Regions from separate parts of the Streptomyces sp. NPDC041205 genome, predicted to be linked through region 2. Evidence: riboswitches for the same ligand, from Rfam matches in the RefSeq annotation. Region 2 holds a riboswitch; the other holds the start of a gene.
The links. A riboswitch is a leader RNA that binds a small molecule or an ion and turns the genes downstream of it on or off. The one in region 2 is predicted to bind glycine.

Region 1 (7,299 bases), on a different contig from region 2:
CTGCCCCCGCTCCACTGTGCCTGTCGAATGAGAGAGGCGACCCACCATGCCCCTGTCTGTCCCCCCGGCTCCCGCGCCCGCCCTGCGCAGCGTCCTCGCGGCCCTCGGTTCTCCGACCGCCGTCCGCGGGGCCCGCACCCCGGTGCTGCGCGCCACCCAGGGCCCCACGAGCGCGGAACTGCCGCTGCCGGTCCACGAGCTGGTCCACGTCACGGCGCCGGGCACGTCACCGACCAAGCTCACCGGATGGCGCTTCCTGATCCGCTGCGGCGAGCGCGCGGTCGCCGCGGCCGACACGATGCTCACACCGGACGGCTGGGCCTTCTCGCACTTCTGCGAAGGCCCGTACATCGCCTCCGCCGAACTGGCCCTGCGGCACGCCGAGACCATGCCGAAGCCCTATCAGCCCCGGCTGCTCTCCGTGCCCGAGCTGTACATGCTCACCCTGTGGCTGCACGCCGACTGCACGGACGACGGCGCCAGCGGCCCGCTCGCCCCCACGGACCTCCTGGTGCCCCTCGCCCCGGCGCCCCCCGGCATCGCGGCCCACCGCCCACACCGCGCCGCCGACCTGCTCCCGGTGCTCACCCACCGCCTGACCCCGGCACCGCTCCTGGGCTCGCCCGCCTGACGCCGCCACCCCGGGTTCCGCCGTGCCCCGCCGCCCCGCCCGGGCCGCGGGGCACGGCTGCGAGCGGCCCGGTCGCCGCGGGTCAGCGCCTCGTCACCGCCCGTCCCGCCCCGCCCAACCGGACTAGCCCACTTCGGCTATCACGAACCACCCGAAGGGACAGGGGAGTTGGGCTGAACCGTCCGCGCGGGTGATACGTCATTAAGCAGTAGGAACCGCTGCAGCAAAATCCCTGCGGAATGACGCCCGTAGGGCAACACTGGACCGGACCGACAAAAAACGGGGGGCGGCGATGAACACCGCATCGAGCCGCAAGACAGACGTCACGACCATCACCACGCAGCGAAAGAACCCTTCCATGTGCCAGCACCAGCCACCGTGCCCGACAGCCGAATCCGCCGACCGGGAAGCCGCGTTCCTCGTGGCACATCACCCGGAGCAGGGATGGAGTCTGCTGTGCAACGGCGTCCTGCTCTTCGAGGACACCGGTGAGCTACTGCCGAACGGGGAGATCATCGCCCCGCATCGACCGCTGGCCACCAGCCAGGTGATGACGGCCGCCTGAGCCGTCCACCACGCACACAAGGGCCGGCCCGGACATCCTGTCCGAACCGGCCCTGACTCATGTGCGCCCGCGGATCCGCCGACGCCGCGCCTACGGCGCCGCGGTATCAGTCCTCGTACGCATCCAGCGGCGGGCAGGAGCAGACCAGGTTCCGGTCGCCGTACGCCTGGTCGATGCGGCGCACCGGCGGCCAGTACTTGTCCGCTGCCACCACTCCGGCCGGGAAGACGGCCTCCTCGCGGCTGTAGCCGTGCTCCCAGTCACCGCCGAGCGCGGCTGCGGTGTGCGGGGCGTTGCGCAGCGGGTTGTCGTCGGCGTTCCACTCGCCGCTCGCGACCTTCTCGATCTCACCGCGAATGGCGATCATCGCCGCGCAGAACCGGTCGAGCTCGTCCAGGTCCTCGCTCTCCGTCGGCTCGATCATCAGCGTGCCGGCGACCGGGAACGACATGGTCGGCGCGTGGAAGCCGTAGTCGATGAGCCGCTTGGCGATGTCGTCGACGCTGACGCCCGTGGACTTGCTCAGCGGACGCAGGTCGATGATGCACTCGTGCGCGACGAGCCCGCCGGGACCGGTGTAGAGCACCGGGAAGTGCGGCTCCAGGCGCTTGGCGATGTAGTTCGCGGAGAGCACGGCGACCTGCGTGGCGCGCTTGAGTCCCTCACCGCCCATGAGGCGCACGTACGCCCAGGAGATCGGCAGGATCCCGGCGGAGCCCCACGGCGCGGCCGAGATGGGCCCGACGCCCGTCTCGGGACCGGCGGCGGGCTGCAGCGGGTGGTTGGGCAGGTAAGGGGCGAGGTGCCCGCGCACGGCCACCGGGCCGACGCCGGGGCCGCCGCCGCCGTGCGGGATGCAGAACGTCTTGTGCAGGTTCAGGTGCGAGACGTCGCCGCCGAAGTGGCCGGGCTTGGCGAGGCCCACCAGGGCGTTGAGGTTGGCGCCGTCGACGTACACCTGGCCGCCCGCGTCGTGCACCTGCGCGCAGATGTCGGCGACGTGCTCCTCGAAGACACCGTGCGTGGACGGGTAGGTGATCATCAGGACGGCGAGCTGGTCGCGGTGCTGCTCGATCTTGGCCCGCAGGTCCTCGACGTCGATCTCGCCGTCGTCCGCGGTCTTCACCACGACGACCTTCATCCCGGCCATCACGGCGCTGGCGGCGTTGGTGCCGTGCGCGGAGGACGGGATCAGGCAGACGGTCCGCTGGTCGTCACCGTTGGCACGGTGGTAGCCGCGGACCGCGAGCAGTCCTGCGAGCTCTCCCTGCGAACCGGCGTTGGGCTGCAGCGACACCTTGTCGTACCCGGTGACCTCGGCGAGCCGCTCCTCGAGCTCCCGGATCAGCGTCAGATAGCCCTGCGCCTGCTGGGCGGGCGCGAAGGGGTGCAGTTGGCCGAACTCCGGCCAGGTGACCGGCTCCATCTCCGTGGTGGCGTTGAGCTTCATGGTGCAGGACCCCAGCGGGATCATGCCGCGGTCGAGCGCGTAGTCCCGGTCGGCGAGACGGCGCAGGTAGCGCAGCATCGCGGTCTCGGAGCGGTACTGGTGGAACACCGGGTGCGCCATGAACTCGTCGGAGCGCTGCAGCCCGGCGGGCAGCGTGTCGGCGACGGAGGCGTCCAGCGCCTCGATGTCGGCCTCGACGCCGAACGCGGTCCAGATCGCGGCGAGCTGCGTCCGCGTCGTGGTCTCGTCGCACGCGAACGACACCTGGTCGGCGTCCACGAAGTGGATGTTCACGCCGCCCTCGCGGGCCGCGGTCACGATGTCGGCGGCCTTGCCCGGCACGCGGACGGTCAGCGTGTCGAAGTACGCCTCGTGCACGACCTCGACACCCCCGGCCTTGAGGCCCGCGGCGAGGATCGTCGCGTACCGGTGGGTGCGCCGCGCGATCGCCTTGAGCCCCTCGGGCCCGTGGTAGACGGCGTACATCCCGGCCATGACGGCGAGCAGCACCTGGGCGGTACAGATGTTGCTGGTCGCCTTCTCCCGACGGATGTGCTGCTCACGGGTCTGCAGCGCGAGCCGGTAGGCCTTGTTGCCGTCGGCGTCGACGGACACGCCCACGAGGCGTCCGGGCAGGCTGCGGGCGAACTTCTCGCGCACCGCCATGTAGCCGGCGTGCGGGCCGCCGAAGCCCATCGGCACGCCGAAGCGCTGGGTGGTGCCGACGGCGATGTCCGCGCCGAGCTCGCCGGGCGAGGTGAGCAGCGTGAGCGCCAGCAGGTCGGCGGCCACAGAAACGATTGCGCCCAGGTCGTGGGCCTGGTCGATGAGGGCCTTGATGTCCCGTACGGCACCGGAGGCGCCCGGGTACTGGACCAGCACGCCGACCACGCCGCGCTCGGCGACGTCGGCCGGGATGCCGTCCGTCAGGTCCGCGACGACGACCTCGACGCCGGTCGGCTCGGCGCGGGTCTGGATCACGGCGACGGTCTGCGGCAGCACGTCGGCGTCGACGAGGAAGACGCCGTTCTTGACCTTGCCCAGGCGCCGGGAGAGCGCCATGGCCTCGGCGGCGGCGGTGCCCTCGTCGAGCAGCGAAGCACCGGAGGTGGGCAGTCCGGTCAGGTCGGCGACGACGGTCTGGAAGTTCAGCAGCGCCTCCAGGCGGCCCTGCGAGATCTCCGGCTGGTACGGCGTGTACGCCGTGTACCAAGCCGGGTTCTCCATCACGTTCCGCAGGATCACCGGCGGCGTGAACGTGCCGTAGTAGCCGAGCCCGATCATCGAGTCGAGCACCTGGTTACGGTCGGCGAGGGAGCGCAGCTCGGCCAGGACCTCGGCCTCGGTCCGCGCGCCGGGCAGTTCGAGGGCGTCGGCGTTCTTGATCACATCCGGCACCGCGGCGGCCGTCAGCTCGTCGAGGGAGCCGTACCCGACCTGGGCGAGCATCTTGGCGCGGGCTTCTGCATCGGGTCCGATGTGCCGCTGTTCGAAGGGGATTCCCTGCTCCAGCTGCGAGAGCGGAGTACGAGGAGTGGCGGTCATTGCGGAGGCCTCCTGGTCTGACACGACCTGCGAGGGGCACCACGGCGCGGGTACCCGGACGGCCTCCCCCTCTGTCATCTCAACCTGAGAGCTTCACAGCTCCGCCCGAGGGCAGCGCTGCTTTCACCGTCGGTGAGGAAGGGTTCCGAACGTGCCCGCCCGACGCCCGCCCTGCTTTCCAGAGTGACCTCGTCCGTGCGGTACATGGGCCTGAGAGATTCCGGGGAGGAGTTGCTCCTTCGGCGCCTCCGGTGCTGCCACCGAAGAGCTCTCCCGCACGGGGTCAACAGCCACTCGCCAGCCTACCAGCGAGGACCGTGGCCGATCCCTCGAGTGGCCGCCCGCCTCGATGTGCTCTTTCGTAGTGATGACGAGCGAATTCTGGACGAGTACGTACTAGCACGTACGAGCAGGTACGAGTACGCACAAGCAGGTACGAGCACGAACGACTCGCGACCAGTTGGAGGGCCCGTGCAGACCGATATCGATCCGCGCAACCTGATCGGCCGCAAGGCGTTCGACCGCGACGGGGCCAAGATCGGCACAGTCGACGAGGTCTATCTCGACGATGCCACCGGCGCGCCGGAGTGGGCGGCCATACGGACGGGGTTGTTCAGCAGGGACGCCTTCGTCCCCCTGGAGCCCAGCGAGCTGGTCGACGACGGCACTCTCCGGGTCCCTTTCGAACGCGCCCTGATCAAGGACGCCCCGGACTTCGGCGTCGGCCGCCATCTGTCCCCGGAACAGGAACTCCAGCTCTACCGCCACTACGGCCTGGACCTGGCTCCACCGCCGCCCCCGCCGGACGTGGACTTCGGCCAGACGTCCGCGTAACCCACGGCGCCGAGATTCCGCCACCGGCCCACACGGCCCGTCCCGGCCCGTCCCGGCCCACACGGCCTACGCGACTCACGCGGCCCACGCGGCTCGCCGTGGCCAGCTGCGGGCTGTCGTAGCCGTCTTCGACCGGTTGTGGACCGGTTGCGTCGTCAGGGCCCCTCAGAGCCCTCGACCCTCACGGCGCCTCCGACACCGTCGGCGTCCCGCCCACCCCCCGTCCACTCCCCGCGCCTGGCCACTCCCGGCTCCCCCGTGGCCACAGTGCCCCCAGCGGAACCCTCCTCCACAGCAGCCCGACCAACACCGACACACCCCGAAGCCACCACCCCCTCGACATCCCCGGCCCCCTCGCCCTCCGCCGCCTCGCCCATCCCCGCGCCCCCGACGGCCTCCCCCACCTCCATGCCCTCAGCCACCAACGGCAACGGATCCGACAGCTCCAGCTCCGGATCATCCGTCCGGAACGTCCGCACCCGCCCCGGCGCCGACCCCGGCGTCTCGAACCGCACCGTCACCCGCCCCAGGCCGCTCCCCTGCACCCACCCCGCCCCATGCGCCGTATGCCGCACGTCATGCCCGGCCGACCACCTGCGCTCAGCCAACGACACAGACTCCCCACCACCACCGCCGCCACCACCAAACCCGCCACCGCTGGAGACCCCACCACCAAGCCCAACACCCCCAATCACCGCACCACCAGCTCCCTCACCACCAGACTCACTCCCGCCCGCAGCCTCACCCCGCCCATCCCCGTCCCCATCCAGCACCTCACCGCCACCCCACTCCCCCACCCCAAGCTCCACCCCGCCCCGAACCTCCACACGCGCGCCCGCACTCACGCCCACCTCAGCCCCCACCACACCCTGAGAACCCGCCCCGGCCGCACCGGCTCCCACACCCGCCTCCGCCGCAGCATCGGCCTGCGCCTGTGCCTGAGCGAACAAGTCCTCCTGCGTGTAGTCCGCAAGCCCACTCACCCCGACCCCCAGCAACCGCACCCCACCCGTCGTGTCCACGGACTCGAGGAGCCGCGCGGCAGCCTCCCGCACCACCCCGGGGTCGTCCGTGGGGCCGCGCAGCGTCTCGGAGCGCGTCAGGGTCGAGAAGTCGAAGCGCCGCACCTTCAGCACGATGGTCCGCCCGGAGTGCCCGGCGTCCCGCAGCCGCTGCACGCACCGGTCGGCAAGGCGCGCCACCTCCATCCGGACCCGCACCCGGTCGTGGATGTCCACGTCGTACGTGTCCTCGACGCTGACCGACTTGGTGTCCCGCTCGGCCACCACGGGCCGCTCATCCCGCGCCAGCGCCATCGCGTACAGCGACCCGCCGTGGGCCTTCCCAAGGAGCCGTACCAGCTCGTCCTCCCCGGCTTCGGCCAGCTCCCCGACGGTGGTGATCCCGGCCCGTCGCAGGTGGTCGCCGGTGGCGGGCCCCACCCCGGGCAGCGTCCGCACGGTCATGGGCGCGAGCAGTTCCCGCTCCGTACCCGGCGATATCAGCACAAGCCCGTCCGGCTTGGCCTGCTCGGAGGCGATTTTCGCCAGCATCTTGGACACGGCTAGCCCCACGGACCCGGTCAGTCCCGTGACCCGCAGGATGTCCGCCCGCAGCCGCTCCCCGACGGCGCGCGCGGCCGCCTCGTCCGCCGCGACGCCCCCCGCTTCCAGGTCCACGAAGGCCTCATCCAAGCTCAGCGGTTCCACCAGCGGCGACAGCTCCCGCAGGAGCCGCATCACCTGGTCGCTGATCTCCCGGTAGAACGAGAACCGGGGCACGAGGTACGCGGCGTTCGGCGCGAGCCGCCGCGCCTGCCCCATGGGCATCGCCGAGTGCACCCCGAACCGACGCGCCTCGTAGGAGGCGGTGGCGACCACACCGCGCGGGCCCAGCCCGCCGACGACGACAGCCTTGCCCCGCAGGCTCGGCTTGGCAGCCTGCTCGGCGGACGCGTAGAAGGCGTCCATGTCGAGATGCAGAATCGTCGGCGCGGTCCTCACATCTCCGATGCTGCCCTAAGCCACTGACAATGCCCCTGAGCCACCAGGCACAACCGCCCCGTCAGGACCCGCCGCCGACCACCGCCGACCGCCTCACACGGCCCGGTTGCGCCGCCTCGCGAGCTCGTCCCCGGGGTGGTGCCCCATCAGGGTCTCCCCGGTGTCGATGCGCTCCCCGTGGAGCTGCGACAGCGCGGCCTCCACATCGCGCCACACGACGCCCACGGCGATCCCGAAGACGCCCTGCCCGCCCTGGAGCAGATCGTGCACC
Region 2 (7,299 bases):
CAGGTCGCCCGGCTCCTCCGCCACGCGCACCTTGAACAGCCAGCCGCCCTCGAAGGGTGCCGAGTTCACCAGGGACGGGTCGTCCACGACGTCCTGGTTGGCCTCGACGACCTCACCGGAGACCGGCGAGTAGAGGTCGCTGACCGACTTCGTCGACTCCAGTTCGCCGCAGGTCTCACCCGCGGCGACCGTGTCGCCGACCGCCGGGAGCTGGGCGAAGACGACGTCGCCGAGCGCGTTGGCCGCGAACTCGGTGATGCCGACCGTCGCCACACCGTCCTCGGTGGCCGACAGCCACTCGTGCTCCTTGCTGTAACGCAGCTGCTGGGGATTGCTCATGGCCTGAATTCTCCTGTACGCGGGCGAGTGCTGATGAACGTGGGTCTTACGGACTGAGACGGGCGTGTGCCACCCCGGGCGCCGACGGGACGCGGAGGCGTCCGCGGACCAGGCGGGGCACGGGCGCGGACCGGTCGGGGACCGGCGCCGCCGGGCTACTTCTGGCGCTTGTAGAACGGCAGCGCGACGACTTCGTACGGTTCGTGCGTACCGCGGATGTCCACACCCACGCCCGCCGTGCCGGGGGCGGCGTGCGCCGCGTCGACGTACGCCATCGCGATCGGCTTGCCGAGGGTCGGGGACGGCGCGCCGGAGGTGACCTCGCCGACGACCTCGCCGCCGACGACCACGGACATGCCCGCGCGCGGGACCCGGCGGCCCTCGGCGATCAGGCCCACCAGCTTGCGCGGGGGAGCGGCCTCGGCGCGCTCGGCGGCCGCGCGCAGCGCCTCGACGCCCACGAAGTCGTCCGCGTGGGACGTCTTGTCAAACTTGACGACCCGTCCCAGACCGGCGTCGAACGGCGTCAGGGCCGTCGTCAGCTCGTGCCCGTACAGCGGCATGCCCGCCTCCAGGCGCAGCGTGTCGCGGCAGGACAGGCCGCAGGGGACCAGGCCCACCGGGGCACCGGCCTCGGTCAGCGCCCGCCACAGCTGCTCGGCGTGCTCGGGGGCCACGAACAGCTCGAAGCCGTCCTCGCCGGTGTAGCCCGTGCGGGCGATCAGGGCGGGGACGCCCGCGACGGTGCCGGGCAGGCCCGCGTAGTACTTCAGGCCGTCGAGGTCGGCGTCCGTGACCGCCTTCAGGATGCCGGGGGACTCCGGGCCCTGGACGGCGATGAGGGCGTAGGCGTCGCGGTCGTCGCGGACCACGGCGTCGAAGCCTTCGGCGCGCTCGGTCAGCGCGTCGAGCACGACCTGGGCGTTGCCGGCGTTGGCGACGACCATGTACTCCTGGTCCTGGAGCCGGTAGACGATCAGGTCGTCCAGGATGCCGCCGTCGGCCTGGCAGATCATGGTGTAGCGGGCGCGGCCGACGCCGACGGAGCCGATGTTGCCGACGAGCGCGTGGTTGAGCAGGTCCACCGCCGCGGGGCCGGTGACCGTGATCTCGCCCATGTGGGAGAGGTCGAAGAGACCGGCACGGGTACGGACCGCGTTGTGCTCGTCGCGCTCGCTGGCGTAGCGCAGCGGCATGTCCCAGCCCGCGAAGTCGGTCATGGTCGCACCGAGGTCGCGATGCAGGGCGTCCAGGGCGGTGTGGCGTGGGGTATTGCTCATCAGTACTGGCTCCCGGGGCATGACGGGCGAGGTCGATCCTCCCCATCTGTCATCGAACCTGAGAGGTTCACCACGTCCCGTGCGTATGACGGGTCATGACTTGCACCTTGGGTGGAGCCGCCCCTGTGACCGGTGTGGCCGGGTGTGACCGGGGATCGACCCGCTTTTCAGATGTGCCTCGCCCGCGCGGTACGGGGCCTGAGAGATTCAAGGGAGGAACTTGCTCCTTCGGCGCCCCGGGACGACGTCCGCGTCAGAGTGCGGTCACGTCTCCGGGAACTCTCCCGCGCGGATTCAAGCGGCCGGTATGGAGTTGGCGCGCACATCATTGCACGCGCCCCCGCTTCACGACAGCAGCAACTTCTTCACAACAGCGGCTACGGCGGAATGCCCTTGTGCGGCATTACCGTCTCTTTACACTCAACGGAGAAGTACTGGGGATGAGTGACGTGACCAGCATGGGGAGGCCGATCACGGTGCGCAGGAGCGGTGCTTATGCGACCACCACGGGTGCGGCGTTGCCCGGCAGCGACGTGGTGCCGCCGCAGCCCGGCGCCCCCGTGCGCGAGTGCCTCGGGTACTTCCCGCGGCCCGTCGTGCGCGACCTCAGGGACCGGGCCCGGCGCGGCCCGCGCCGCCTGGTGTTCGGCGCGAGCGACGTCGTGGTCGTGTCCGGGCTGCCCGGCAGCGGCAAGTCCACGCTGATGCGGCGCGCGGTGGCGGGGCCGCGCGTGGACTCCCAGGACACCCGGGACCGCTGGGCGGCCCGTATGCCCCGGCTGCTGCCGTACGCGCTCTATCGCCCCCTGGTCCGCCTCGCGCACTACGCGGGCCTGCACCGGGCGCTGCGCTCCGGCGCGGGCGTCGTCGTGCACGACTGCGGTACGCAGCCGTGGGTGCGCCGCTGGCTGGGCCGCGCGGCCGCCCGGCGCGGGGCCACGCTGCACCTCCTGCTGCTCGACGTGCCCGTCGAGGTCGCACTCGACGGGCAGCGCGAGCGCGGCCGCGGGGTCTCCCGGTACGCCTTCGCGCGGCACCGCAGGACGGTCGGCCGTCTCGTCCGCGCCGCCGAGCGGGGCGAGCTGCCGCGGGGCTGCGGCTCGGCGGTGCTCATGGACCGGGAGGCGGCGGGGGCGCTGCGGGAGATCGGGTTCGGGGGCTCAGGGGTCTGAGGGGGCTGAGGGGGCGGTGCGGCGGGGGTGCCGGTTAGGGTCGGGCCCGCAGCACAGGAGCAGGGCAGAGCGCAGAGCAGGGGTCGAGGACAGATGAACTATCCGGGGGACTACCCGGGAGGCGTTCCGGCACAGGGACCGGGCCCGGACCAGGGACATCCGCATGGGCATCCCCACGCGCATTCCCACGCACATCCGCACGGGCATCCGCACGAGGGATGGCCGGCCAATGAGCTGGAGGAGGTCCTGGCCGCGTCGCTCGGCGCCCCGCCGTCGGACGCGGTGGGCGCCCGCATCGTCGAGACGCTGGGCCGCGGCCGGGTCTGGGTCCCGCTCCCGTCCGGCGGCGGCCCCGACCAGGGCACGCTCGACCTGCCCACGCTGGAGATCGACGGGCAGGCGTACGTTCCCGTCTTCACGTCGGAGCAGCAGTTCCAGCAGGTGACGGGGGGCCGGATGAGCTGGACGGTGGCGCCCGCGGTGGAGTTCGCGCGCGGGCTTCAGCCGGAGCTCGGCATCGTCCTGAACCCCGAGGGCACGGTCGCCGTGCCGCTGCCGCCGCCCGCCGTGGCCGCGCTGTGCCAGGTGGGGCGCACCGAGCTGGACGGCCCGACGACCGGCGGCCGGGTCCGCCTCTTCGAGCCGGACTGGAAGGAGGACCCGGTCGACTTCCTGAGCGCCGCGTCCCGCGAGTTCCAGGCGACCGGGGTGGTCCTGACGGCCCGCCGCTGCCTGGCCAGCGTCGAGGGCGAGGACCCGTCCCTCTTCGTGGGCGTCGAGCTCTCCTCCTTGGAGGGCGACGCCCGCGACGCCCCCATGCAGGCCCTGACCCGGGCCCTCACGGCCTTCCCCCCTCCCTGGCCGGTCAACCTGGTCCTCCTGGACGCAGCCCAAGACCCGGTCTCCTCCTGGCTACGCACCCACATCCGCCCCTTCTACACGTCCCACTAGCCGACCACCGGAAGCTTCTCCCCACCCACCCCTGCCCTGGCGAGAGCGGACGGCACGGAGCCGGGGCCTGGGCCGGGTGGGGCGGGCGACGGGCTTGCCGGGGTTCGCCGGGCCGGACGGCAAGGCCCCCGGGGCCTGGTGAGGCCGCTGGCGGGACTGCCGGGCTGTCGGGGAGGTCGCTGGTGGGGCGCCGGCGAGGCGGATGGCGGGGTACCGGGGTGCCGTGACGTGCCCTCGCTTCGGGTCGCGGAGCGCCGACCTGCCCCCGCTTCGGGTCGCGGAGCGCTGTCCTGCCCTCGCTTCGGGTCGCGGAGTGCTGTCCTGCCCTCGCTTCGGGTCGCGGAGCGCCGACCTGCCCCCGCTTCGGGTCGCGGAGCGCTGTCCTGCCCTCGCTTCGGGTCGCGGAGTGCTGTCCTGCCCTCGCTTCGGGTCGCGGAGCGCCGACCCGCTCTCCCCCCCCCCCGGATCGCACAGCGCCGACCCACCCCCGCCCCGAGCCCCACAGCGCCGACCCACCCCCGCCCCGAGCCCCACAGCGCCGACCCACCCCCGCCCCGGGCCCCACAGCGCCGACCCACCCCCGCCCCGGGCCCCACAGCAACGGGTGGGCGGGTGGGGAAGCCGCCGCGCAGCGGCGGTAGAGCTTCCGCGCCTTGGACGGCGCGGACGGCACGGACGGCGCGCGCGACCGATGGCCCCGCAGGGGAGGGCGGCCAGGCGGTGGCGGGAAACGGGGGGAGCGGGGTGCCCGAGGCCCGATCAAGGCGACCACGCCAGAAGTAAGCTGGTTCCATTGACTCGGTCGGAGCCCGGCCGTGCGGACAGGTCGAGTACGTCGGGCAAGTCGTGAAGGGGCGGTTACGGGTGAGTGCGTCGGGCACGGCCGCGGGCGACGGGGCCTCCCCTGTTCGAGCGCGCCCGCGAGCTTGGGGAAACGTCGAGCACATGCTGCGCCAGGTGGCGCCGGGGCGTTACGACGCGTACGAGGCGCTGCTCGGAGCCCTCGCCGGCGACCAGGTGTGGATGCTGCTCTGGCACGGCCAGTCGGGTTCCCCCGACGCGCAGTACGGCAACATGGAGGTCGACGGCCTCGGCTACGCCCCCTGCGTGACCTCAGCCCAGGAGCTCTCGGCCAGCGGCTGGAACCGCGGCTACGAGGTGCTCGGCGGCCTCGACGCGGCCCGCGCCCTGTACCCCGACCACTACGGCCTGTGGCTGAATCCGCACGCCCCGGGCGGCGGCGTCGGCATCCCCTGGCTGGACCTGCGCCGCATCGCCAGTGGCCTGGACCTCCAGCCCGCGGGGCCCCTGCGCCTGACCGAGCCGGCCATCGAACTCCCGCAGTTCTACGCCCTGTTGAGTCAGAACGCCCACCGCACCCCGACGGTCCGCTCGCTGCGCCGCGCCTGGGTGCAGCCCGCGCTCGGCGCCCCGTACCTGGCCATCGGCCTCGACGTGTACGACACCTCGCCGGGCGCGGTGGACTCGGTCCGCGCGATGATGCGGCAGTCCATCGGCGCCGTCCCCGAGGGCCTGCCGGTCTCCACGGTGGCGATGGCCGACCCGCACGACCCGGTGGCGATGTGGCTGCGCGCCAACGCCCGCCCGTTCTACGACCGCGACGCGCAGGCGGCCCCGGCCCCCGCCGCGGGCGGATACGGCTATCCCGCCCCGTACTGAACAAAAGGTCGCAAACCCCTCCGCAGTGATCAGGGCAGCGTCCGGTTTTCGCTGCTCCGGAGCCTGCTGATCAGCACCGTCATGCGCGATGTCCCTCAATGGTGCCTGAGTGGCGGTATGGACCCCCGTGGCGCCTTGGCCCCGAAGTGCCCCGCGTTCGCCCGGCGTTCAGCCTCGTCCGGATAACGGAACACCTCGATCAGCATCACGGTTGCGCATCCATTCCCCGACAAGTCTGGTAACAGATCACGACCCCGTTGAAGACTCCCGCTCCAAGGGGCCTTCGCCCCTGTGTACGACGGACGATCACGTCGCTACAGCGGCAAGTGCGGGCCGGTCACCGCCGGTTGAGAGGGGTCCCTGCCACGATGACGGCGCCATTGCATGACACACCTGCGGACGCGAAACCCACCGAGGACGTCGCTCCCGCAGCTGGTGCGGGGGTGAAGAAGGTCGAGGGACGGTCGCTCAAGCAGATCGCCTGGAACCGACTCAAGCGGGACAAGGTCGCCCTGGCCGGCGGAATCACCGTGCTTGTGCTGGTCCTGGTCGCGGTCTTCGCGCCCCTGATCGTCAGCCTGCTCGGCCACCCGCCGAACGACTTCCACCAGGACAAGCTGGATCCGCTGACCAACCTGCCCACGGGCTCGCTCGGCGGTGTGAGCAGCGACTTCCTGTTCGGCGTCGAGCCCAACAAGGGTCGCGACGTGTTCAGCCGGATCGTCTACGGCGCGCGGATCTCGCTGCTCGTGGCCTTCCTCGCCGCCGTGGTCGCGGTGGTGCTCGGCACGCTCTTCGGCATCATCGCCGGCTACTTCGGCGGCTGGGTCGACGCGCTGATCAGCCGGGTGATGGACGTGCTGCTGTCCTTCCCGCAGCTGCTCTTCATCATCTCCCTGGTCTCCGTGCTCCCGGACGATCTGCTCGGCCTGCAGGGCACGAGCGTGCGCGTGGCGATCCTGATCCTGGTGATCGGCTTCTTCGGCTGGCCGTACGTCGGCCGCATCGTCCGCGGCCAGACGCTCTCGCTGCGCGAACGCGAGTACGTCGAGGCGGCCCGCAGCCTCGGCGGCGGCCGACGCCACATCCTCTTCAAGGAGCTGCTGCCCAACCTGGTCGCCCCCATCACCGTCTACGCGACGCTGATGATCCCGACCAACATCCTGACCGAGGCCGCCCTCAGCTTCCTCGGCGCCGGCGTCAAGCCGCCGACAGCCTCCTGGGGCGGAATGCTCCGCGACGCCCTGGAGACGTACGAGCACGATCCGATGTTCATGGTCTTCCCCGGCGTGACGATCTTCATCACGGTGCTCGCCTTCAACCTCTTCGGGGACGGTCTGCGCGATGCGCTCGACCCCAAGGGAACCCGCTAGCAGTCCCCAACTGACTTGCCCCTGCCGCAGTCAGGTGGCTCTTTCCATGGTTCTCAGGCAGCTCATGGCCAGGGACCGCGAATCTCGGAGGTTTGCGACAAAATGCCAACAGTTTCCTCGAAGCGACGGCTCACCGCTGGTGCGGCCTTCGTCGTCGCGGCGCTGGTGACCACCACCGCGTGCGGTGGCGGCGACGGCGACGGCGAAGGCAAAGGCAAGGGCGCCGGGTACAACGCCGCCCTGAACAAGGTCGCCAACCCGTCGAAGAAGGCCGGCGGCACCCTGCGCATGGTCGGCAAGCAGGACCTCGACTCGGCCGACCCGCAGCGTGCCTACTACGGCATGTCCTGGGACTTCATGCGCTTCTACACCCGGCAGCTGGTGTCGTACGACACCAAGCCGGGCAAGGCGGGCACCAAGCTGGTCCCGGACCTCGCCGAGGCCAACGGCAAGATCTCGGACGGCGGCAAGACCTACACGTACAAGCTGCGTGACGGCGTCACC

Region 1: linked by a shared signal. The riboswitch ahead of gcvP (aminomethyl-transferring glycine dehydrogenase) and the one ahead of gcvT (glycine cleavage system aminomethyltransferase GcvT) in region 2 are both predicted to bind glycine.

What each region holds. Positions count from the first base shown of each region.
Region 1 is NZ_JBVIZH010000003.1:8,734-16,032, reverse strand. It holds gene ACZ6BG_RS14220 (hypothetical protein) at 47-631, shown strand; gene ACZ6BG_RS14215 (DUF5999 family protein) at 990-1,196, shown strand; gene gcvP (aminomethyl-transferring glycine dehydrogenase) at 1,303-4,191, opposite strand; glycine riboswitch at 4,380-4,477, opposite strand; gene ACZ6BG_RS14205 (PRC-barrel domain-containing protein) at 4,663-5,025, shown strand; gene ACZ6BG_RS14200 (DNA polymerase IV) at 5,181-7,028, opposite strand; gene ACZ6BG_RS14195 (MerR family transcriptional regulator) at 7,122-7,299, opposite strand, start outside.
Region 2 is NZ_JBVIZH010000002.1:309,539-316,837, reverse strand. It holds gene gcvH (glycine cleavage system protein GcvH) at 1-339, opposite strand, end outside; gene gcvT (glycine cleavage system aminomethyltransferase GcvT) at 495-1,619, opposite strand; glycine riboswitch at 1,656-1,796, opposite strand; glycine riboswitch at 1,797-1,916, opposite strand; gene ACZ6BG_RS08380 (AAA family ATPase) at 2,060-2,791, shown strand; gene ACZ6BG_RS08375 (enhanced serine sensitivity protein SseB) at 2,885-3,742, shown strand; gene ACZ6BG_RS08370 (enhanced serine sensitivity protein SseB C-terminal domain-containing protein) at 4,607-5,422, shown strand; gene ACZ6BG_RS08365 (ABC transporter permease) at 5,791-6,795, shown strand; gene ACZ6BG_RS08360 (ABC transporter substrate-binding protein) at 6,898-7,299, shown strand, end outside.